DNA from 3 places in the Thioalkalivibrio sp. ALE21 genome. Region 1 is predicted to be linked to each of the others. Evidence: predicted binding sites of a transcription regulator. Region 1 holds the regulator's gene; each other region holds the start of a gene.

Region 1 (7,779 bases):
CCACGTGCTCGGAGCGCAGCATGCTCAGCCGGTTGCGCACCAGCACCAGCTCGCCCACAAGATTCATGATCTCGTCGAGGCGCTCGGTATCCACGCGCACCGAAGTCTCGCCCTGATTTCCGCCACCGCCCTGGCCGCCGCCCCCGGCACCCCCGCCGGAAGCACCGCCGCGCCCACCGCCGGACGTGGGCGCCGGACCGGAACTTTCCGCCTTCTGTTCCTTCCCGCCCGTGCCTCCGGGCGAGGCTGCCGCCGGCTCTGCGGCAGGCGCGGTGTCCGCGTGTTCGGTGCCGCCGGCCCCGGCGGCGGACGCCGAACCTTCCGGAACCGGTTCCGCAGCGGCGGACGGGCCCGGCTCGGCCGGTTCGGCCGGCGTGGTGGGTGGGCCGGCTCCTTTCGCCTGCAGTTCGTCGAGCAGGCTCTCGAACTCATCGTCGGTGATCTCGTCGTCGCCACCACCCGCGTCACCGCCATCCGTGGCCGCGACATCCGGGGCCGACTCCGCTGCCGTGCCCGGATCCACCGGTTTCGGTGGCTGGTCTCCGTGCAGGCTGTCCAGCAGGGCCTCGAACTCGTCGTCGGTGATCTCGTCCCCGGCACCCACGCGGACTTCGTCGTCGCCCGGCGCGTCATCCGCTGCCGGCGCCGGCTCGGCCGCTTCCTCCAGCGCCTCCTCCGGCCAGTCGTCGGCCGATCCCGGTGCTGCCTCCCCGGCCGGAGCCGCGTCCGGCGTTTCTTCCGCGACCGGGGCGGCTTCGTCCCCGCCGCCGGCGGCGGGGACCGTTTCGTTGCGCGCCATGCTTCGCAGGGTGTCGACCAGATCTTCGGGCGCCGGCGTCGGCTCCTGGCCGTCGCGCAGCTCGCCGAACATCACGTTGAGCGAGTCCAGGACCCGCAGCATCGTGTCCATCAGATGACCGTCCACCTGACGTTCGTGATTGCGCAACAGGTTGAAGACGTCTTCGGCGTTGTGGCAGACCGTCACCAGCGGGTCCAGCCCGAGAAAACCGGCCCCGCCCTTGATGGTATGGAAACTGCGGAAGACCGCATTCAGCAGATCGGTATCGTCCGGATGCTGTTCCAGGTCGATCAGCTGTTCGTTCAGGCCTTCCAGCAGCTCCCCCGCCTCGATCAGGAAGTCCTGGAGGATTTCGTCGTTGGGGTCGATGGCCATGCGGTCTCTCCGTTCCGGTGACTCGAATCGTCGGCAGATGGCTGCCGGTGCAAGGGGATCCCGGGACGGACCCTAGAACCCCAGGCTCGACAGCAGATCGTCCACCTCGTCCTGTCCTTGAACGACATCCGTGCCGGAATCTTGAGTGTGGGGCACCGCGGGTCCATGCCCGCGGCGGTCCTCCTCGCGTGCGGTTTCTTCCGCCTCCGGGGCCTGTTCGGCCGCCGCCCGGGCATCCTTCTCCAAGCGCCCGGAAGACAGGCGGATCAGCGAGACCAGGCTTTCCTCCAGGTCCGTGACCAGACGGATGACCCGCCGGATCACCTGCCCGGTGAGATCCTGGTAGCTCTGTGCCATCAGGACCTGCGACAGCAACCGGCGCAGTTCTTCGGTGTCCTTGCCGGTCTGTTCGAAAAACGCATCGAGTTCGCGCGCGAACTCGCGGAATTCCTCCACCGACAGTTCGCGGTTGCGGAACCGGGTCCATTTCTCGGTGAGTTCCGCGGCACGCCCGGCGAACGCCTCGGCAATCGGCAGGGACGATTCCACCGCATTCAGGGTTTCGTGCGTGGCCTGTTCGGTCTGGGTCACCACGTAACTCAGACGCTCGCGTGCATCCGGAATCTCGTCCTGCGCCAGCTCGACCAGACGCGAATCGCCCCGGAAGCTCTCCAGGGCCTCGTGCAGTTCGCGGGTCAGTTTGCCCAGTTCGTCGAACAGTTCGCGCTCGTAAGGCCGCGCGAGCTCCTGGATCAGGCGGCGCGAAGCCTCCTCGTCACCGCCTTCCAGAGCGCCCACCAGCTCCCGCGCCAGCGCGAGCCGGTCTTCCCCGGAGGCATTCTCTTGTTCGGTCATCGGGTCTCTCTTGCCGTGTCAGCCGGTCGCGGTATTCAGCCTTGAGCTTCAATACGTTCGAAGATCTTTTCGATCTTCTCCTTGAGCGTCTCGGCCGTGAAGGGCTTCACAATGTAACCGTTCACGCCGGCCTCTGCCGCCTCCACGATCTGATCGCGCTTGGCTTCGGCCGTGACCATCAGCACCGGCAACGATTTCAGCCGCTCGTCCTTGCGCACCTCGCGCAGGAGGTCGATGCCCGGCATGTTGGGCATGTTCCAGTCGGTGATCAGAAAATCGAAGTCGCCGTTCTGCAGCATCGGCAGGGCGGTGCTCCCGTCGTCGGCCTCCATGGTGTTGTTGAAGCCAAGATCCCGCAGGAGATTCTTGATGATGCGCCGCATCGTGGAGAAGTCGTCCACGATCAGGATTTTCATACCCTTGTCCACAGTTCGCTCCGGGAATGTGTTTGAACCTTAGAATATCTGCAGGGACTCGACGTCTTCGAGCCACGAGCCCAGACGCGCCCGCAGACGGTGCACCGCCTGGCTGCGGATCTGGCTGACGCGCGATTCGGTCACGTCCAGCACCGCACCGATCTCGCGCAGGTTGAGTTCTTCGGTGTAGTACAGGTTGAGCACCAGTCGTTCGCGCTCGGGCAGATCGCCCAGTGCGCCGGCCAGTTCCTCGCGGAACTCCCCGGCCTCGATGCGCCGCGACGGGGACTGCTCCTGCCCTTCCAGCACGCGATCCGCCTCGCCCTCCGGGCCGCCCACCTCGTCCAGCGCGAACAGATGGGCACCGGCATGATCATCCAGCATCTGGTAGTAGGTTTCCACCGGGACGCCCAGCTCCTCGGCGATCTCCGGAGCGCGAGCGGCGCGGCCCTCGCGGGCCTCCACCGTCTGCATCGCCTCGGAGATCCGCCGGCTGTTGCGGTGCACCGAGCGCGGCGTCCAGTCGCTGCGACGCAGCTCGTCGATCATCGCCCCGCGGATGCGGATCCCGGCGTAGGTGGCGAAGGTCGCCCCCTGGCCGCCTTCGAACTGCCGCGCGGCCTCGATCAGCCCCACCATGCCTGCCTGCACCAGGTCATCCACCTGCACCGAGGCCGGCAGCCGGGCCATCAGGTGATGGGCGATCCGATTCACCAGCTCGACGTGGTCCGCGACCAGCTGATCCGGTCCCCCGGTCCCCGCCCGGGCGTATCCCGAAAGTCTGTTCTTTGGCGTGTTCATGCGCTTTGCAGCATCCTCTCGACGAAGAATCCAACCCCCCCGCTGGCGCCGCGGGCCACCGGCCAGCCGTCGACCTTGCGCGCGAGCTCGAGGAACGCCCGTCCCGCCGGGCTGCCCGGGGACTGCTGCACCACCGGCGCCCGTTTCTGCACCGCCTGGCGCAGGGCATCATCCAGCGGAATCACGCCCACCAGATCCAGTATGACCTCCGGCAGATAGGTGGAACAAACCGCCTGCAGCTTCTGCATCACGCGTTCCGCCCCGGCACGGCCCTGCACCATGTTCGCGACCACGCGGAACCGGTTCACGCCATGATCCCGATGCAGGACCTTGATCAGCGCATAGGCGTCGGTCATCGATGCCGGCTCGTCGGTGACCACCACCAGGGTCTCCTGCACGGCCTGACAGAAACTGGTCACCGACTCCTGCAACCCGGCCGCGGTATCCACCACCAGCACGTCCAGCGGTCGCGTATACATGCTGAAGGCCTGGATCAGGCCGTGATGTTCCGGCCGGCTCAGGTTGGCCATGGTCGCGATCCCGGACGCGGAAGGCACCACGCGGATTCCCTCCGGGCCCTCGATGATCACGTCTTCCAGATCCTCGACGTCCCCGGTCACCAGGTCGTGCAGCGTCCGCTGCGGACGCAGGCCCAGCAGCACATCGACGTTTGCGAGCCCCAGGTCCGCATCGAACAGCATGACCTCGCGTCCCAGTCGGGCCAGTCCGACCGACAGGTTGACCGAGACATTGGTCTTGCCGACCCCGCCCTTGCCCGAGGCCACCGCGACCACCTTCAGGGGCTTAGTGTTGTGTGACATGATGTCCCTTCAGCACCGGTTGAATCATTTCGAGCGGCGCGGGCTCCTCGCCCGCGGCCGGCTCGTCCGCGGATCGCGGTCGCCGGGCCTCGCGTTCCGTCGCCTGGCGCCGCCGCCAGGCCTGCATCGCCTCGTCGACCCAGGCATCGGCCGCCCCGTGCTCGGGTTCTTCCTGCAGCGCCAGGCGGGTCAGATGTCCGGTATCCACGCGATGGAAATCCTCGGCGATGCGCTGGCCGTCGCTCATGAACGCAACACCCAGCGGCTGGTCCAGCAGTACCGAAAGCACCTCGCCCAGCTGTTCCGCCTCGTCCAGCTTGGTCAGTACCAGGGCCGAGGGTTCCGTGGGGGCGAAAGCCTCCAGCACCCGGCGCAGGGCCATGCCCTGGGTAGTGGCCGCGATCACCAGCCAGGTCTCCGCGCGCACGTCCGCAGGCATGTCCGTCAGCAGGGGTTCCCGCGGAGCGGTACGCGGCGACTGCCCGGCGGTATCCACCAGGATCAGGTGCCCGCTGCCCGCCGAGCGCCGCGCCATCTCGCGCAGCTCGGCCTCGGTTTCCACCACACGCACCGCGGTTCCCGCCATCTGGCCGAAGGCCTGCAACTGCCGCGTCGCGCCGATGCGCTGGGCGTCCATGGTGACCAGGGTGACCGAATCCGGCCCCATGCGGCGGATCTGGCGCAGTGCAATCCGTGCAATGGTGGTGGTTTTGCCGACCCCCGTCGGTCCCTCCAGCGCGAGCACCCCGCCCTCGTCGAGGATGGAGGCGCGCGCGGTCACGATGGCACCCGACAGGCGCGCCCGCAGGCGCTCCCATGCCTCCTCCGAGGTGTGATCGTCGAGGATGCTGCCGGCCAGGCTGCGCGCCAGCGGCTCGCGGAAGCCCAGATCCATCAGCCGCGCCTTGCATTCGGCCGCCAGTGGATGCCGCGCCGCCCAGCGGGCCTGCTCGTTCTCTTCGTACTGCCGCGTCAGCAGACTGCGCAGATCCCGCAGTTCCTGACGCATCGCGGACACCTCGGGGTCGGTGGGCCACTGCGGGGCCGGTCGCTGCCGGGACCCGGCACCCGACCCCCCGCCGGCGGAAGCCGCCGCGGGCTCCGGCGCGCGGGGGTGCTCACCGCGCGGGGCCGGTTCATCGCGCACACCCTGTCGCGCCGATTCCCGGGCGGAGCGTGCCCCGCTACCGGCGTCGTCCTGCCGCGGGGCACCCCGGCCGTCACCCTCCGCCGTTCCGGCGGGCGCCTCGCCGCCATCGAGGGCCGCGACCACCTCCAGCCAGCCGTCGACCCGGCGGCTGGACAGGATTACGGCGTCCTCGCCCTGCTCCTCGCGGACCTGGCGCATCGCGTCGCGCATGTCCCGTGCCCGGTATCGTCTGACATTCATCGTTCGCTCTCCCGCCGATCGTTGACTGGTGCTTCAGGCCATGCCCGTTCGCACATCACGCCGACTTCTTGTCTGCTTCATCCTGTCCCACCGTGGCCACCACCCGGATCCGCCGGTTGTCCGGGATCTCGGTGAATGCGAGCACGGTCAGGTTGCGCACCGCGCCCCGCAGCCACCCGGCGATCCAGGAGCGGATTTCCGGGGCCACCACCAGCACCGCCGGCTGTCCCGCCGCCTCCTGGCGCTGGGCGGCCTCGCCCACCGATCGTTGCAGGCGTTCGGCCAGGCCCGGCTCCAGTCCGACGGTGTCGCCATTGCTGCCCTGCAGAGACTTATGCAAAAGCTGTTCCAACGAAGGGTCGAGGGCGATCAGGGGCAGCTCCTCCTCCGGTCCCACCAGGTCCTGGACGATGGAGCGCGACAGCGCGACCCGCACCGCGGCGGTCAAAGTGCCGGGATCCTGACTCTTGGCACCCTCCTCTGCCAGGGTTTCGGCGATCGTGCGCAGATCGCGGATGGAGACCTGCTCGGCCAGCAGGTTCTGCAGCACCTTCAGGATCACGCTCAGCGACAGCGTCTTCGGCACCAGGTTTTCCACCAGCTTGGGCGAACGCTGCGCCAGCTGGTCCAGCAGGTGCTGGGCCTCCTCGTGGCCGATCAGCCGGTGTGCGTTTTCGCGGAACACCTGCGACAGATGGGTCGCGATCACCGTGGACACGTCCACCACGGTGTAGCCGGCCCCCTGCGCCTGTTCGCGGTTCTCGGGGTCGATCCACAGGGCATCCAGGTTGAACGTCGGATCCTTGGTCGGCGTCCCCGGTACCTCACCGAAGACCTCGCCCGGATTGATCGCCAGCTCCTTGTCCGGGAACACCTCGGCCTCGGCGACGGTCACGCCCAGAAGGGCGATGCGGTAGGTGTTCGGACTCAGCTCGAGGTTGTCGCGGATATGCACCGGCTGCAGCAGGAAGCCCAGCTCCTGCGACAGCTTGCGGCGTACGCCCTTGATCCGCCCCATCAGCTGGCCGTCCTGGGTCCGGTCCACCAGCGGGATCAGGCGGTAGCCGACCTCCAGCGACACCAGGTCCACCGGCGGCACGTCGTCCCACGACAGCTCGCGGTTCTCCGGCGAGGGTTCCTGCTCGGCCTCCGGCAGACGCTCCACCTCGGCTGCCTCCTCGTGCCGCCGGCGCGACATCAGGTAACCGCCGCCGGCGACCAGCGAAGCCAGGCCCAGGAACACCGCATTGGGCATCCCCGGCACCATGCCCAGCGACGCGATCACCCCACCCACGACGTACATCACGCGCGGGTTGGAGAACATCTGGCCGATGACCTGCTGGCCCATGTCCTGGGTGGTGGATACGCGGGTCACGATGATGGCCGTGGCCGAGGACAGCACCAGCGACGGGATCTGCGCCACCAGGCCGTCACCGATGGTCAGCAGGACATAGTTGGTGGCGGCATCGCCGATGGACATCCCGTGCTGCAGGGCGCCGATGGTGAGTCCGCCGATGATGTTCACGAACAGGATCAAAATCCCGGCGATGGCGTCCCCGCGCACGAACTTCGAGGCCCCGTCCATGGAACCGTAGAAGTCGGCCTCCTGGGCGATCTCGTCACGCCGTCGGCGCGCCTCTTCCTGGGTCAGAAGGCCCGCATTGAGGTCGGCATCGATCGCCATCTGCTTGCCCGGCATCGAATCCAGGGTAAAGCGGGCGCTGACCTCGGACACGCGCCCCGCACCCTTGGTTACCACCACGAAGTTGATGATGATCAGGATCGCGAACACCACCAGGCCGACCGCGTAGTTGCCGCCGACCACGAAGTCGCCGAAGGCCTGGATGACCTGCCCGGCCGCGTCCGTTCCGGTATGCCCTTCCAGCAGGATCACCCGGGTGGAGGCGATGTTCAGCGCCAGACGCAGCAGGGTTGCCACCAGAAGCACCGTGGGAAACACCGCGAATTCCAGCGGCCGCGGGGTGTACACCGCGACCATGATCACCACCAGCGACAGCGCGATGTTGAAGGTGAACAGCACGTCCAGCGCCACCGGCGGCAGCGGCAGCACCATCATCGACAGCATCGCGATCAGCAGCAGCGGGGCGCCCAGCCCCCAGCGGCCCATGCCGCTCAGGCGATCGAGGAAGCTCATGCGTCATCCTCCCGGCGCCGGCCGTGGCGTCCCTGGTGGGGATCGAGATATTCGTCCGGCACCGGCAGATCGTCCGGCATGTCCACGCCCTGGTCGGCCCGCTTGAGCTGGTAAACGTAGGCGAGGATGCGCGCCACCGCGACGAACAGGCCGTCGGGAATCTCCCG
Region 2 (7,779 bases), 130 kb from region 1:
GCCCCGACAGCCTGCGCGAGGACGAACACGCCTGGATCCTGACCTACCTCGACGTCCTGACCCTGGTGATCGTGGTCTTCGTGATCATGCTGACCTTCGCCGAACCGCGGGACGAAAGCATCCGTGCCGCCGATGACGACCCGGTGGAGCTGGTCTATCGCGACCTCTCCAATCTGGTCGATCCGCGGCTGTTCCGGCTGTCACCCGAGGCCCCGGAAGTGCCCCCCGGGCCGGTCGAAGATCCGCCGCTGGCCGCCGATCCGCCCTCGCCCGTGGCGACCCCGGCCGACGACCCGCCGCCGGAGGCCGATCCCGAGGCAGTCCGCGACATGCGCGACCGCGCGCCGGAGGGCGTCGAGGTCATCGAACAGCCCGGCAGCATCGAGCTGCGGATCCAGGACGACATACTGTTCGCCACCGCGCAGGCCGATCTGGCCGCCGACGGGCAGGCGTTGCTGGACGACCTCCTTCCGCTGCTGGAAGAACACGAGGGTCGCGTGACCATCGAGGGCCATACGGACAACGTGCCCATCGCGACCCCGCGCTTCCCGTCGAACTGGGAACTCTCCTCGACGCGCGCCAGCGGTGTAGTGCGCTATCTCGTCGACCGCGGCATCGACCCCGGCATCCTGCAGGCGGTCGGCCACGCGGACACCCGACCGGTGGCCGACAACGACACCCCCGAAGGGCGTGCGGAGAACCGCCGCGTATCCATCGTGCTCGAAACCCCCGCCGACTCCTGAGACCCGGATCAGGCGACCTCGCCGGCGGCGTGACCGGAGGCCCAGGCCCACTGGAAATTGTGGCCCCCGAGATGCCCGGTGACATCCACCACCTCGCCGATGAAATAAAGCCCCGGGTATCCCTTTGCCTCGCAGGTGCGCGACGACAGCGCGCGGGTGTCCACGCCCCCGGCCATGACCTCCGCACGGGCATAGCCCTCGGTCCCCGACGGCGTGAACACCCAGGGCTGGAGACGACCGGCCAGCGCGGCCAGGTCGGCGTCGGAGAAACGCTCCAGCGGCCGCTCCGCCACCTCCGGATCCAGCCAGTGCCGGGCGACCCGCCGGGTGAGCCATTCGCCCAGCACCCGACGCAGCTGGCGCTTCGGCGTCTCTTCGCGCGCTGCGCGCAGCCCCTGTTCCAGGGACTCGCCGGGGAAGAAATCCACCGTCACCGATTGCCCCGGCTGCCAGTACGAGGAAACCTGCAGGATCGCCGGACCGCTCACGCCCCGGTGGGTGAACAGCACATTCTCGCGAAAGCCCGCATCGCCCGCCTCGGCCACCGCGTCCAGCGCAATGCCGGACAGCGCCTCGACCGCCGCGCGTGCGTCACCGTCCAGGGTCAGCGGAACCAGCGCGGGCCGCGTCGGCTCCAGCGGGATATCCAGACGTTGCGCCAGGTCCAGGCCGAAGCCCGTGGCGCCCATCCGCGGGATCGGATAGCCGCCGGTCGCGATCACCAGGGACTCGGCCTCGATGACCGCGGACGGCGTGCGCAGGCGCCACGGCGCCTGATCGGATACAACCTCCACGGGCGTGGACGTCCGCAGGGTCACCCCGGCCGCGGCGCATTCGTCCAGCAGCATGCGCACGATGTCCTTCGACGAATGGTCGCAGAACAGCTGACCGAGCTTCTTCTCGTGATACGGGATCCCGTGCGCCGCCACCAGGGCCACGAAATCCCAGGGCGTGTAACGGGCCAGGGCCGATTTCACGAAATGCGGATTCGCGGACAGGAAGTTGTCCGGCCCGCATTCCATGTTGGTGAAGTTGCAGCGGCCGCCCCCGGACATCAGGATCTTCTTGCCGGCCCGGTCCGCGTGATCCAGAAGGACCACGCGGCGCCCGCGCGCTCCCGCCACCGCCGCGCACATCATGCCCGCGGCCCCGGCCCCGATCACCGCCACATCGAAGATTTCCGTCGATTCGTTCATGGGCGGGGATTCTACCCGAGCAGGCCGCGCGGGCGGATCCATGCCGCCGGACAGGCACCAACTTGCCGGCATGGAACCCGTTCCCTGTACTATACTCGTATCCGGAAAGGCCTCGGGGGGCTTGCAAGCTGATTTCGTGCGTCTCTCCCGCACCTTTCCGGGCATACCCCCTGCGTGGCCCTGCCGACAGCGAACCTGAACAGGAGCGACCCATGATCAACGGGATCGGACCCAATCCGGCCGCCATGGCCAGCCAGACCGCCGCCATGAACGCCAACCAGAATCCGGCCCAGAATCGTGCCGAGGGGGCTCAGCAGCCCGGATCGGCCCAGGCCCCGCAGGCCAGCTCCGGAGCACAACCGGCCCAGCCGGGTCAGGCCACGTCCGTCGGCGCCAGCCAGGGCGCCACCGCCCCGTCGCCCCAGGCGGCCGACACCCCCTCGGCCGCGCGCGGCATCGAGCAGGCCAGCGGCACCCAGGAAGCAAACGCCACGGGCGGGGCCACGGCCGCCGGTGCCATCAACGGGCCCGAGGGCGGTAACGCCGTCAGCGCCACCGACGAGGCGAGCAGCGTCGACGGGGCCGGCAACAACGGTGACGACCGATCCGTCCAGCTGGCCGCCCGCGAAGAGGAGCAGGTGGCCGAAGACAATCTGGCCGCTACCCTGATGCCCGACGGCACCATGGACAACCGTGGCATCAACACCGCGGGCTCCACCCTCGACATTCAGGTCTGACACCGCGGCTGCCCGCCGACCGGCCCGGCGGGCAGCGCACGGTCTCGACCGACCGGACCTGCCGCGACCCCCACCTGCACCATTCCGGCGGACGGCCACCCTTACACGCGGAAGCGCTGGGTCATCTCCTGCAGTTCGCGCGCCAGGCGCATCAGTTCCGCTGCCGAATCACTGGCCTGGCTCGCCCCCTCGGCGTTCTGCTCGGCCTCTTCGGTCACCGTCGCCACATTGCGGTTGATGGTCTCCGCGACCTGGCTCTGCTCCTCGGCCGCGCTGGCGATCTGGTCAATCATCTCGGTGATCGACTGCACCGCCTCGCGGATATCATCCAGCGCCGAACCCGCCTCGCCGGCCTGATCCACGGTCGCGCGCGCCCGCTCCTCGCCGGCCTGCATCACCTCCACCGCGTTGCGCGTGCCCCCCTGCAGGGTCTCGACCGTGCGCCGGATCTCCTCGGTGGATTCATGCGTACGCGACGCGAGGGCCCGCACTTCGTCGGCCACCACCGCGAAGCCACGTCCCGCCTCTCCGGCACGTGCGGCCTCGATCGCGGCGTTCAGCGCCAGCAGATTGGTCTGTTCGGCAATCTCCTGGATCACCTGCAGGACCTTGCCGATGCTCTCCGAGTCCTGCTCGACCCGCTGGATTGCCTCCGCGGCACGATGCACTTCCGAGGCCAGCTGCTCGATCCCGGTTACGGTCCGCTGCACCACCTCCTGGCCACTGCGCGAAGATTCCAGAGAGCGGTGTGCCGCCTCGGTCGCCGATTGCGAGTTACGGGCCACATCCTGGGCCGTGGCGGTCATCTCGTTCATCGAGGTCGCCACCTGCTCGATCTCCCGACGCTGACGATCCCCGCCTTCGCGCGTGCGATCGGACACGTTCGAGACCTCTTCCGCGGCCGAAGTCAGCTGCCCGCTGGAACCGACCACCGCACCGATCAGGGAGCGGAACTGTTCCATCACGTCGTTGAACGCCCGGGCCGCACGCCCGACCTCGTCATCGCCGTGCACGTCCAGCCGCCGGGTCAGATCGCCCCCGCCCCCGGCGATGTCACGCAGCCCTTCCGTCATCTCGGCGAGGGGGCGCGTAACGAAACGGCGGATGAACAGAAAGATCGCACCCAGCAGCGGCAGGCTGACCAGGATCGCGAAGCCGAACAGCTGGATCCCGAAATTCGTCGCTCCCTCGTGCACCTCGGTCATGTCGAGACGCATGGACGTGGCCCCGAGAACCTCGCCTTCCTCCGCGACCCCGTGACAGGTCATGCAGTTGCGCCCCAGGTAGTCGCGCTCATTGCGGATCGGCATGACCACGCGGAGCTCGTCCGTCTCGCGGTCCACGCTGACGAACGATTCGCCACCGGCGAGGACCTCGCGCTCGATTTCATCACGGGGGGCGCTTTCTTCCGTCCCCTCACCCCACTGTTCGATCACGCCGTCGCCGCGCACGGCACGGAGATCCCGCACATTGCCCATTTCCTGGATCTGTTCCATGAACTCGTGACGCTGGTCCATGGTGCCGGTGATCATCAGGGTCGTCAGTCCGGCCCAGGTCATCTCGTGCAGGCTGCCGGCAAAATGCCCGGCCTGCTCCTGTGCGGTGTCACGCTGCTCCAGCACCGCCCATCCGATCATGCCGGACCAGACGAAGACCAGGATCAGCCAGATGACGCCGAGCAGCCTCAGCCAGATGGGAAGATCGTACAGGCGACGCAGCATGCGGTTACCCCGAGGTCATGGATTGCGGGCGCCCGGACTCACCGGCGCCTCCATCCGGGTTTTCGGCCGTTCGGCCCCAACCTTGAATGGCCGAAGGGACCTGCGAAGACCCGGCAGGCACCCCGCAAACGAAAAGGCCCGCCGGCATAAAGCCGGCGGGCCTGCAATCGAAGATGGAGGCTGGGCCCGGAATCGAACCGAGGTACGCGGATTTGCAGTCCGCTGCATCACCACTCTGCCACCCAGCCGGGGCAAGGCTTGTTCGACGGTCATGGATGCCGCCGAAACAGAAAGCCCCGGCGGTGCCGGGGCTTCGGGAAATCGTTTGGAGCGGGAAACGAGATTCGAACTCGCGACCCCAACCTTGGCAAGGTTGTGCTCTACCAGCTGAGCTATTCCCGCCCGTCGACAGATGCGTATTCTACAGACAGCGCCGGCGTCGTCAACACCGGATACAAAAAATTCGTTCAGGCGTCCCGGGCCGCGGCCAGCATGTACTGCACCATGGACACCAGCGTCAGCACCGCCGCCAGGTACAGCAGCCATTCCCCGATCAGGAACAGCGACAACCCCGCCACCGGCTCGGCCCACAGCAGCAGGAAGATGGCCACCATCTGGGCACTGGTCTTGAACTTGCCGATCCAGGACACGGCCACCTTCGCGCTCGTTCCGACCTCGGCCATCCATTCACGCAGCGCCGAGATCGCGATCTCGCGGCCGATGATCACGATCGCGGCCAGCGCCAGCCCCAGGCCGGGGTTGTGGTCCACCACCAGCACCAGCGCGGCGGCGACGATCAGCTTGTCCGCCACCGGGTCGAGAAAGGCACCGAAGCGGCTGGTCACCGACCAGCGCCGGGCCAGATAACCGTCCAGCCAGTCGGTCACCGCGGCCAGCGCAAAGATGATGGCCGCCACGATCCCCGCCACCGGCATCGGCAACGCATAGAAGGCCCCGATCATCAGCGGGATCATCACGATGCGCGACCAGGTCAGCCAGGTGGGGAGTCGTGGAAACATGTCGGATCAGGCCTCGTGGAACCGGTCGTAGATCGCCTGCGCCAGGCGACGATTGATGCCGGGCACCTTGGCCAGCTCGTCGACCCCCGCGCGGGAGACCCCGCGCAGCCCGCCAAAGTGCTTGAGCAATGCAGTGCGACGCTTGGGCCCCAGCCCGCGGACCGACTCCAGGGTGGACTCCTTGCGCGCCTTCGCCCGCCGCGCCCGATGACCGCTGATCGCGAAACGATGGGCCTCGTCACGGATCTGCTGAATCAGGTGCAGTGCACTCGAATGGGGCGGCAGTATAGAAGGCGCCTCCACCCCGCTCAACACCAGGGTTTCCATGCCGGGCCGGCGCTCTTCGCCCTTGGCCACCCCGACCACCCGGATGTGATCCAGCCCCAGATCGGCCAGCACGTTCAGCGCCTGGGTCACCTGTCCCTTGCCGCCGTCGATGAACAGGATGTCCGGTTCCCGGCCCTCGCCCTTTTTCAGCCGCGCGAAGCGACGACTCAGCGCCTGGTGCATCGCGGCATAATCATCACCCGGCTCGATCCCTTCGATGTTGAAGCGCCGGTAATCGGATTTGATCGGCCCCTCCGGCCCGAACACCACGCAGGACGCCACGGTGCCCTCGCCGCGGGTGTGCGAGATGTCGAAACATTCCATGCGCTGCGGCGGTGCCTCAAGTTCCAGCTCCGCGGTGAGCGCATCCAGGCGTGCGGTCTGCCCGGCCTGACTGGCCAGCCGGGTCTTCAGGGCCTGCTCGGCGTTGCGCTGCGCCATGTCGACCCAGCGGGCGCGTTCGCCTCGTAGCGACCAAGCCAGCCGCACGCGTGCCCCGCGGCGTTCGCCCAGCAGGGTCTCCAGGGCCTCGGCCCCTTCCGGCGCGTGCGACAGCAGCACCTGCGGCGGTGGCTCACGTTCGGCGTAGTACTGGGCGAGGACCGCAGCCATGATCTCGTCGTGGCCCGCCGCCTCGGGGACGTCCGGGAACAGTTCACTGTTGCCCAGATTCTGGCCATTGCGAACGAAGAACACCTCCACCGCAAAACTCCCGCCCGACTGCGCCAGGGCGATCACATCGGCATTGCCCTCGCCGCCGGCTACAAACTGCTGCTGCGAGATCTCGCGCAGCCGGCCGATCTGATCGCGCAGGCGCGCCGCCTTCTCGAACTCGAGTGCGGCCGAGGCGGACTCCATGCGTTCCATCAGATCACCGATCACCGCCTCGCTGTCACCCTCCAGGAAACGCACGCTGGCCTCGACGTCGCGGGCGTACTCCTCCGGTGAAATATAGTCCACGCAGGGGGCGGTACAGCGACCGATCTGGTACTGCAGGCACGGCCGACTGCGATGCGCGAACACGCTGTCCTCGCACTGGCGCACCTGAAACAGCTTCTGCAGCAGTGCAAGGCTTTCGCGCACCGCCCCGGCCGACGGATAGGGCCCGAAATAGCGGACCCCCTTTTTCTTCGCCCCGCGATGAAACCCCAGACGCGGATATTCGTGTCCGGAAACAAAGATATAGGGGTAGCTCTTGTCATCGCGCAGCAGCACGTTGTAGCGCGGCCGGTGCTGCTTGATGAGATTGGCCTCCAGCAGCAGCGCTTCGGATTCGGTGTGCGTGACCGCGATGCGGATGTCCGCGATCTGCCGCACCATCGAACGGATGCGCGGACCGCGGTCATCCCCGCCGCGGAAATAACTGGTGACGCGGCTGCGGAGGTTGCGGGCCTTGCCCACATAGAGCACCTTCCCGTCCACGTCCAGCATCTGGTACACGCCGGGCGAACGGGTCAGGTTCTCGAGGAAGGGTTCGGGGTCGAATCCGGTCTCTGGCGCGCTCATGGCGCTGTCAGGATACCTGTTCACGGATGCGGGCGAACAGCGTCCGGAACATCGCCGGGGTCAGGCGCCCGGTCTGGGTGTTGTAGCGCGAGCAGTGATAGGAGTCCACCAGCACGGTGTCGTCATCCAGCCGGTGCTCCGCGGCGTGGGCAAACGGGTGCCGGGCGAGTGCCAGCCCGCGCGTGCGCAGCACCGCGTCGTGGGCGACCTTGCCCAGCGCCAGGATCACGCGCGGACGGACCCCGGCGATCTCCGCCGCCAGGTAGCCGTTGCATTCGCGGATCTCGGCGGTGGTCGGACGGTTCTGCGGCGGCAGACACTTCACCGCATTGGTGATACGGCAGTCGTGCAGCGCCAGACCGTCATCCGCCCGTTCGCTCTCGGGCGCGCTGGCGAATCCGTATTCGTGCAGGGTGGCGTACAGCAGGATGCCGGCATAATCGCCGGTGAACGGCCGCCCCGTCGCGTTGGCCCCGTGCATTCCGGGGGCGAGACCAACGATCAGCAGCCGTGCATCGACCGGTCCGAAC
Region 3 (7,779 bases), on a different contig from region 1:
CGTCAGGCCTTCGGCAATGCCCTGGACCGCTGGCTGGCGCGTAACACCTAGGGCAGTTCCAGCTGGGTGTATGGTCGGTGTTCGACGATCTTGTCGTCGTCGAACTCGAAGGGTTCTCCAGGGCGTCCTCGTTCCGGTGCAGAACCAGGGCATCGCGCCCCTCCACCTCCGGGAGTTTCGTTTCACCCGTGGGTTCGCCCTGCAGGGTGGAGCTGTCGATGCGCCTTCATTTGGAGGGGTGCCCGGCGCCGTACGGGCCTGTGGCATGATGGACCCCGAGTGTTGGAGGGCATGCGATGAAGTGGCAAGTACTGGCGGTGTTCGCGGGCCTGGCGCTGGTCTGCGCCCCGGTGGCGGCCTCGGACCGCGAGGATCCGGCGGCGCTCGACGGGGTCGCCATCGACGAGGTGGTGGAGGAGGATGACGGCGAGGAGGACGCGCTGTCGTTCGACCAGCGTCGGGCGGTGGAGTTGCTGGGCGAAGCGAGCCGGCACTTCGACGAGCTGACCGAGCTGCCGGAAAGCCGCTGGCTGCGGCGCGATCAGCAGAGCGCCCGGGAGGACATCGACGACCTGATCGATGACGCGCTGGAGGTCATGGACGTGCCCGAGATCGTGTCCATGCGTCGCCAGTACCGGGAGCTGGAAGACCGGATCATGACCGAGCAGGAACGCCGGGCCGATCTGCGCGAGGAGCGGATGTTCGCGCCGGATACCGACGCCAGTACCCTGGCCCGCTTCACGCCCACCGAGACCCTGCGCGAGATGACCGCCCGCACGCGCGGCGACTTCGACCGCCTGATCGAGGCACGCGAGCGCAACATCGCCGCGTACGAGGAGGACCTGGAGGCGCTCAAGGGCGATATGGCCGCGGCGCTGGAGGACGTGGGTCTGTCCATGCCGCCGGACCAGCTGGAACTGTGGATGAGCTCTGCGATCGGCGACGACGTGGTGTCCATGGCGGTGGTGTTCCGCAGCATCCGCACGCTGACGCAGCGCCTCGAGGAGCTCACCCGCGAGAGCGGAGAGAACCTCAACGTGGCCGGCCGCTACTACGGCATGGTGGTGATCCTGCACCGGCTGGTGGTGACCATGCAGGAGCGCTTCGTCGAGCGGGTGGACGGGGAGATCGTCCCGCGCCTGGAGGCCTACCGTGAAGAGGCCGACGAGATCATCGCCCAGTCCCGGGAACTGATCCGCGAGGGCGGGCACCGGGACAGCCTGGAGTCCAACATCGCGGCCAACGAGCTGACCCGTCAGGCGATCGATTTGTACCTGGAGGTGGTGACCGGCCAGCGCGAACAGGTGGCCGAGGCGCTGGAGATCAGCCGTTACGAGAAGCAGGTAGCGGTCAACACCTACCGCACCGTGCAGCTCAGCGCCAACGTGGCGGATCTGATCCGCGATGGCCTGGACACCTTCGAGACCCTGTCCGAACTGCAGGTCCCGGAGACCGCGGAATTCCGCAACGACAAGATCCGCGAGGAATTCCGCCGTCTGACCGAACGGCTGGAACGGTGAACGGCAGGAAGACCTCCCCGGCGCGCAACGGGTCCTGACCCTGCCCCGTCCTCTCAGCCTCGCGACTGCTGGCGCGCCCACAGGTGGGTGGCGCCGATCACTGCCGCCGGGACCAGCAGCAGGTTGACCACCGGCACCATCGCCAGGAGGGTCGTTCCGGCGCCAAACGCGAGGGTCTCCGGACGGCGCGTGCCCAGCCCCTTGCGGATTTCGGCCAAGGTCAGGCCGTCGTTGGCCAGCGGCGGCTCCTGGAACTCCACCGCCAGAACCCAGCTGCCGAAGACGAACCAGGCGAGCGAGGCCAGCAGGTTGATGCCGGGAATGACGGTAATCAGCAACACCGGGATGAACAGCAGCGCGTAATAGCCGAACTTGCGCAGGGCGGTGGCCGTGGCGTGGCCCATCTCGCCCGCCAGCGAGCGTGCGGGCTGGCGCGGTTCGTGGCCGAGGCCCCGGGCGGTGCGGTAGGCCAGCGGTCCGGAGAAAGGACTGGCGATGATCGCGGCCAGGGCCACCGCGGAGACCCCGAAGCCCACCAGCAGGGTCAGCACGAACAGCGGCCAGAGCAACCAGGCGAGCCAGTCCCAGCCGGCCGGCAGCCAGGTGTCCAGCAGGATCTCGAAACCGAATCCGGCGGCGATGCCGATCCCGACGATGACCGCGATGTTGATCAGCAGCGGACCGATCACCAGGCCGCGCAGGCCCGGGTCGAATACGCGCGCCAGCCCGCGAAACGGTGCGAGGAAGGCGAACAGGGCGTTCATCCCGCCTGCCACTGGGCCAGCCACCGGGGAATCTCTTCGGCCGGCATCGGGCGTGCGATGCCGTAGCCCTGGACGACCTCGCAGCCGAGTTCCCGCAGGCGCTCGCCCTGCTCGAAGGGGGCGCTTGTGTCCCGCTTCAGGCCGTGTGGTGGAGGGCAGGGGTGGTGCTTGCGCAATCGCTCCGGTAAAGGTTTTGGTGCGACGTTCAGCATGGATCCAGCGTAACACTCTCCGGCGATGCCACCGCGAGGCAGGCGGCCCGGGCGCCGTGACGTTCGAGCACGGTCCATTCGTCCAGCCGCAGACCGGCGGCGCGCAGCCGGGCGCGGAACTCGTCCTCGTAGGTGACGCGGCCGAAGTCGATGCTGGTGATCCGGCGCAGGGCGGGCTTGAGACGCTCCAGCACCGGTGACGGGCGCTGCTGGATGGTCTGGGTGAAGTAGATCCGACCGCCGGGGCGCAGCAGGCCGGCACAGTGGCGCAGGGCCGCCCCGGGATCCGGCAGCAGCATGAAACTGGCGGAGAAATACACCGCGTCGTAGGGGCCGCCGGCGTGCTCGTAGACCGATTGCCGGTGCACCGTGACCCGGGCGGCCACCGACGATGCCGCCAGCCGCTGCTGCGCGCGTTCGACGTAGTCGGGGTCGATGTCGATCCCCGTGATCGCGAGCTCCTTGCGTGTGACGGCCTCGGCGTTTGCCAGCAGTGCGCCGGCGGTGCCGATCCCGACGTCCAGCAGGGCCACCCGGGGCGGCAGGCGCTCCAGGACTTCGGCGTACCAGCGCGCGGTCATGCGCAGGATCAGGCTGTCGTAGATGCGGCTTCGGAGCATGTGCTGGGCGGTTCGCGGGGGGCGGCCGGGACGAACACGCAGGATACCGGATCGTGCCCGCGTGCGTGGATCCGTGCATGCCCGGGCGAGGGCACGCGCGGCATTGAGGTGGCGCAGGTTCGCCGCATGGGATCCGGATTATCGGTCTGCAGGGTTGGTTGATGCCCGAGTGAAGGGCTCGGTCTTGGAAGACGCCGTTGTCAATGTGGTTTAAGTTTCGGGACTTTGTGGCGTTAAATAGTTCACAGATTTTTCAAAGGGGATCCCGATGCAATGGCTCGCTAACCTCAAGCTTCGCAGCAAGCTGGCCCTGGCCTTCGGCGTGGTCCTGCTCCTGATGGTGGCCATGGCGGTGACCAGCCTGACCGGGGACCGGTACGCCACGGCGCAGTACGAGGCGGCGATGGAACGCATGGAGGACGTGCAGTTCCAGATCCAGATGGAGACCCAGCACGTCAAATGGGCGCTGGATCTGTCGCAGTCGCTGCTGACCGGCAATGAATTCACCGGCGAGCTGGACCATACCCAGTGCAATTTCGGGCAGTGGTATTACGATTTCCAGGAATCCGAAGCCTACGAAATGGCCAGCCCGGAATTTCGCCGGGCGTTCGACCGCCTGGAGCAGCCGCATTACAACCTGCACGCCAGCGCACATGCCATTACGGGGGCCGTGCGGGACGGCAATGACGGCGAAGCGGAGGCGACCTACAGTCGGCAGACACTCGCGCATCTGGAAACCATGGAGCAGGGTCTGCAGCGCATGCAGGAATTGCTGACGGCCGAAAGCGAGGCCATGAGCGAAGCCGCGCGCGGCGCACAGTTCCGGGCGGCGGGGATTATGCTCGGTACCTCCGGCGTGGCGATCCTCGCCGGGGTGCTGATGGCGATACTGCTGGCCGGCTATCTGGTGCGCGCGATCGACGCCCTGCGTGCCCGGGCGGTGGAAATGGCGGACGGCGACCTGCGCGGAGAGCCGCTGCCGGTGCGTGGCTGCGACGAGATCGGCGTGGCGACCGACGCCTTCAACACCATGGAACAGGACATGCAGAGCCTGGTGCGCCAGGTGGTGGATTCCGGGGAGCAGGTCGCCTCGGCGACGGATCAGCTGGCGGCGGTGGCCGAGCAGACCCGCAATGGCGTGGCGCGCCAGAAGGATGAGACCGATCAGGTGGCCACCGCGATGAACGAGATGTCCGCGACCGTGGCCGAGGTGGCGAGCAACACCCAGTCCGCGGCGGACGCGGCCGGCGCCGGCGATCAGGCGGCCACCGAGGCCAACGCGACCACGCGCCAGACCGCCGAGGCGGTGGACCGGCTGTCTTCCGAGATCCACTCTTCGTCGGATGCGGTGCGCGAGGTGGCCGAGAAGAGCGAAGAGATCGGCCAGATCCTGAACATGATCCAGGAGATCACCGAGCAGACCAACCTGCTGGCCCTGAACGCGGCGATCGAGGCGGCGCGGGCCGGCGAGGCCGGCCGTGGCTTTGCGGTGGTGGCCGACGAGGTGCGGGTGCTGGCCGGGCGTACCCACGAGTCCACCGAGCGGATTGGTTCCATCATTACCGGCCTGCAGAAGGGCGTGAAGAACGCAGTGGGCGCGATGGAGACCAACGAGAACAGTGCCCGCAGCGTGGTCGAGGAAGTCCACGGTGTGCGCGATCGCCTGGAGCAGCTGAGCCAGTCCATCCGCACGATTGACGAGATGACCACCCAGATCGCCAGCGCGGCCGAGGAGCAGAGCACCGTCTCCGAGGAGATCAACCGCAACGTGCAGAACATCAGCACCGTGGCGGACGAGAGCTTCAGCGCCTCCAGCCAGGTGGCCACGGCCAGCGAGCAGCTTTCGCGACTGGCGTCCGAATTGCGCCAGCGCGTGGAGCGTTTTCGGGTGTAGGATAAGACGGGTCGAACGGTGGAAGGCCGGAGGCCCGCATGTCCACAGCAGGGAACGCCGTAGATCGGCTATGGCGAATGCCTGCGCCCACGCTGGTGGTCGCGGGCTTTTTTGTACTCGCCGGATGTGGTGGCGATACTTCGCGGGACGACCCGACGATGCTGCGGGTGGGGCTGTACGAGAACGAGCCCAAGATCTACACACGGGAAGACGGACGCCCGGCCGGGCTGTTCCCGGTCCTGCTGGAGGCCCTGGCCGAGCGGGAAGGGTGGCGCCTGGAGTACCGGGACTGCCAGTGGGCCGAATGCCTGGCGCAACTGGAGGGGGGCGAACTGGACCTGATGCCGGATGTGGCCCTGACCGGGGAGCGCGAGCATCGGTTTCGTTTCCACGAAATCCCGGTCGCGCAGTCATGGAGCCAGGTCTATGCCCCGCGCGAGGCGTCGGTGCGCTCGCTGGCGGACCTGACGGACCAGCGGATCGCGGTGCTGGAGGGTTCGGTGCACGAGGGCTGGCTGACCCGGGAGATGGAGCCGTCGGGGGATGGTGAGCCGCGCCTGGCAAGCCGCCAGTCTCTGGACCGGGTGCTGGAGGCGGTGGACGCGGGGGCTGCGGACGTCGCGGTGACCAACAATTTCCACGGCGGGCGTCACGCGGAGCGCTCCGGGCTGTTCGAAACGCCGGTCTCCTTCGACCACACGGGGCTGTATTTCGCCGCCTCGCCCGCGCTGGACCCGGCCATCCTGGAGGCCGTGGATCGTCATCTGGCTTCGTGGAAGGGCACGCCCGATTCACCGTATCACCGTGCCATGGCCGAGACGCTGACCCCGGAAGTCCGGGGGGTACTGCCCCGCTGGGCGGCGCCGGTCCTTGCGAGCGCGGGCGGGCTGGTGCTTCTGTTCGGCGTGCTGGCACTGGTCCTGCGCTGGCAGGTGCGGTGGCGCGCGCGGGAACTGAAACGGGCCAACCGCCGCTTTCGGCATCTGCTCGACAGCTCGCCGGTGGTGATCTACTCGCTGTCCTCCGCCGGGGACCCGCTGCACTGGGTCAGTGGCAACCTCCATCCGCTGTTCGGCTACTCCCCCGAGGAAGCGCTGCGACCCGGCTGGTGGCGTGAACGTCTGCATCCGGAGGACCGAACCCTGGCCCGGCGGGCGCGTGAACAGGCGCGGGAGCAGGGACATGCGGTGATCGAATACCGATTGTATGACGCCCGGGGCCGGGTGCGCCGCGTGCGGGACGAGATGCAGTGGAGTCCCGCGCCCACCCGTAGTGGAGTGGGCGAGATCATCGGCAGCTGGACCGACCTGACCCAGAGCTTTGAACAGCGTGAGCAGCTGCGCCTTCTGAGCCATTACGACAGCCGGACCGGGCTGCCCAATCGGACCCTGCTGCACGACCGGATCGGACATAGCATCGAGATGGCGATGGGGCAGGACGAGTCGCGACGGCTGATCGTCCTGCTGGATGTCGACCGCTTCAAGGGGCTGAACGAGACGCTGGGCACGGCGCTGGCGGACCAGGTCCTCCTCGGCGTCGCCCAGCGTCTGTCACAGTATGCCGGCCCGCAGGACACGGTGGCGCGCTCCGGCGCGGACGAGTTTGCCCTGCTGCTGGAACGGCCGCCAGCGGGGGAGGCCCGCGAGCAGTGGCTCGACGGACTCCTGGACGTGCTGCGCGAACCGTTCCGGCTGGCGGGACGGTCCCTGCGGGTTACCGTAAGCGCGGGCTATGCGGAATTCCCGGTGGACGGGGCCACCACCGAAGAACTGGTGACCGCGGCGGAACTGGCGCTGGACGAGGCGCGGCGCGGAGGAGGCAACCGCCGGGAAGCCTACGTCTCCGGTCTGGGGGAACGCACATCGCGGCGCACCCTGCTGGAAAGCGACCTTCGCGAGGCGCTGGTGCGCGAGGAGTTCGAGCTGTTTCTGCAGCCCCAATATGGCCTGGACCCGTTCGTCCTGACCGGGGTCGAGGCACTGGTACGCTGGAACCACCCGGAACGGGGCCGGGTGTCCCCGGGCGAATTCATCCCGCTGGCCGAGGAAACCGGGCTGGTCATGGCGATCGATCAGTGGGTGCTGGACCAGGCCTGCGCCCACCTGGCGGAGCGGGATGCGCAGGGGCTTCATGTCCCCCGCATGGCGGTGAACCTGTCGGTGATGGAGCTGGAAGACGGGCATCTGACCCGAATGGTGCAGTCGGTCCTGGACCGCTACGGCCTGCAACCGCATCGCCTGGAACTGGAAGTGACCGAGACCATGCTGATGCGTACTCCGGAGAACGCACTGGCCGAGCTGGGGCGGCTCAAGGAGCTGGGAGTCGAGCTGGCAATGGACGATTTCGGCACCGGCTATTCCAATCTGGCCCGGCTGCATCGCATGCCGCTGAACCGCCTCAAGCTGGACCAGTCGCTGGTACAGGATATCGGGCGTTCCCGCTCCAACGAGGACATCATTCGTGCGATCCTCGCGCTTGCGCGGACCCTGGATCTTGAAGTGATTGGCGAGGGTATCGAGACCGAAGCGCAGCGTGATTTCCTGCTGCAGGTCGGGTGTCGCGAGGGGCAGGGGTATCTGTGGTCCCCTCCGGTGCCGGCCGAGCAGTGCCCCTGCCGTGACTGAGCCAGCCCGCGCTGGCTTGTAATGGGGCCGGGAAGGCCGTATGGTGGCGGATTACCGAACGCCTCGCCCGTCAGCGTCCGTTCACTTGATCGTTTCGATCCCCCCGATGTCGTCTTCCCCGATGGGTGCCCCTTGGCCGAGCGTT

What was found. The regulator FliA, encoded in region 1, starts transcription of late flagellar genes. The targets are predictions, from matches to a motif close to GCTAAAGTTNNNNNNNNNNCNGCCGATA.
Region 2: a site for FliA is predicted at 4,458-4,485, ahead of D893_RS02495 (methyl-accepting chemotaxis protein). Genes of this name have one in related genera too.
Region 3: a site for FliA is predicted at 3,325-3,352, ahead of D893_RS10535 (methyl-accepting chemotaxis protein). Genes of this name have one in related genera too.

The regions. Positions count from the first base shown of each region.
Region 1 covers NZ_QKMA01000002.1:295,767-303,545, forward strand. The annotation lists gene D893_RS03050 (chemotaxis protein CheA) at 1-1,174, opposite strand, end outside; gene D893_RS03055 (protein phosphatase CheZ) at 1,247-2,029, opposite strand; gene D893_RS03060 (chemotaxis response regulator CheY) at 2,065-2,445, opposite strand; gene D893_RS03065 (RNA polymerase sigma factor FliA) at 2,485-3,246, opposite strand; gene D893_RS03070 (MinD/ParA family protein) at 3,243-4,067, opposite strand; gene flhF (flagellar biosynthesis protein FlhF) at 4,051-5,457, opposite strand; gene flhA (flagellar biosynthesis protein FlhA) at 5,513-7,612, opposite strand; gene flhB (flagellar biosynthesis protein FlhB) at 7,609-7,779, opposite strand, start outside.
Region 2 covers NZ_QKMA01000002.1:168,686-176,464, reverse strand. The annotation lists gene D893_RS02510 (OmpA family protein) at 1-743, shown strand, start outside; gene D893_RS02505 (NAD(P)/FAD-dependent oxidoreductase) at 752-1,939, opposite strand; gene D893_RS02500 (hypothetical protein) at 2,152-2,676, shown strand; gene D893_RS02495 (methyl-accepting chemotaxis protein) at 2,778-4,397, opposite strand; tRNA gene D893_RS02490 (tRNA-Cys) at 4,572-4,645, opposite strand; tRNA gene D893_RS02485 (tRNA-Gly) at 4,724-4,799, opposite strand; gene pgsA (CDP-diacylglycerol--glycerol-3-phosphate 3-phosphatidyltransferase) at 4,865-5,416, opposite strand; gene uvrC (excinuclease ABC subunit UvrC) at 5,423-7,249, opposite strand; gene D893_RS02470 (uracil-DNA glycosylase) at 7,257-7,779, opposite strand, start outside.
Region 3 covers NZ_QKMA01000013.1:33,100-40,878, reverse strand. The annotation lists gene D893_RS10560 (YaiI/YqxD family protein) at 1-51, shown strand, start outside; gene D893_RS10555 (hypothetical protein) at 297-1,520, shown strand; gene cysZ (sulfate transporter CysZ) at 1,574-2,284, opposite strand; gene D893_RS10540 (class I SAM-dependent methyltransferase) at 2,490-3,116, opposite strand; gene D893_RS10535 (methyl-accepting chemotaxis protein) at 3,385-5,010, shown strand; gene D893_RS10530 (EAL domain-containing protein) at 5,169-7,634, shown strand.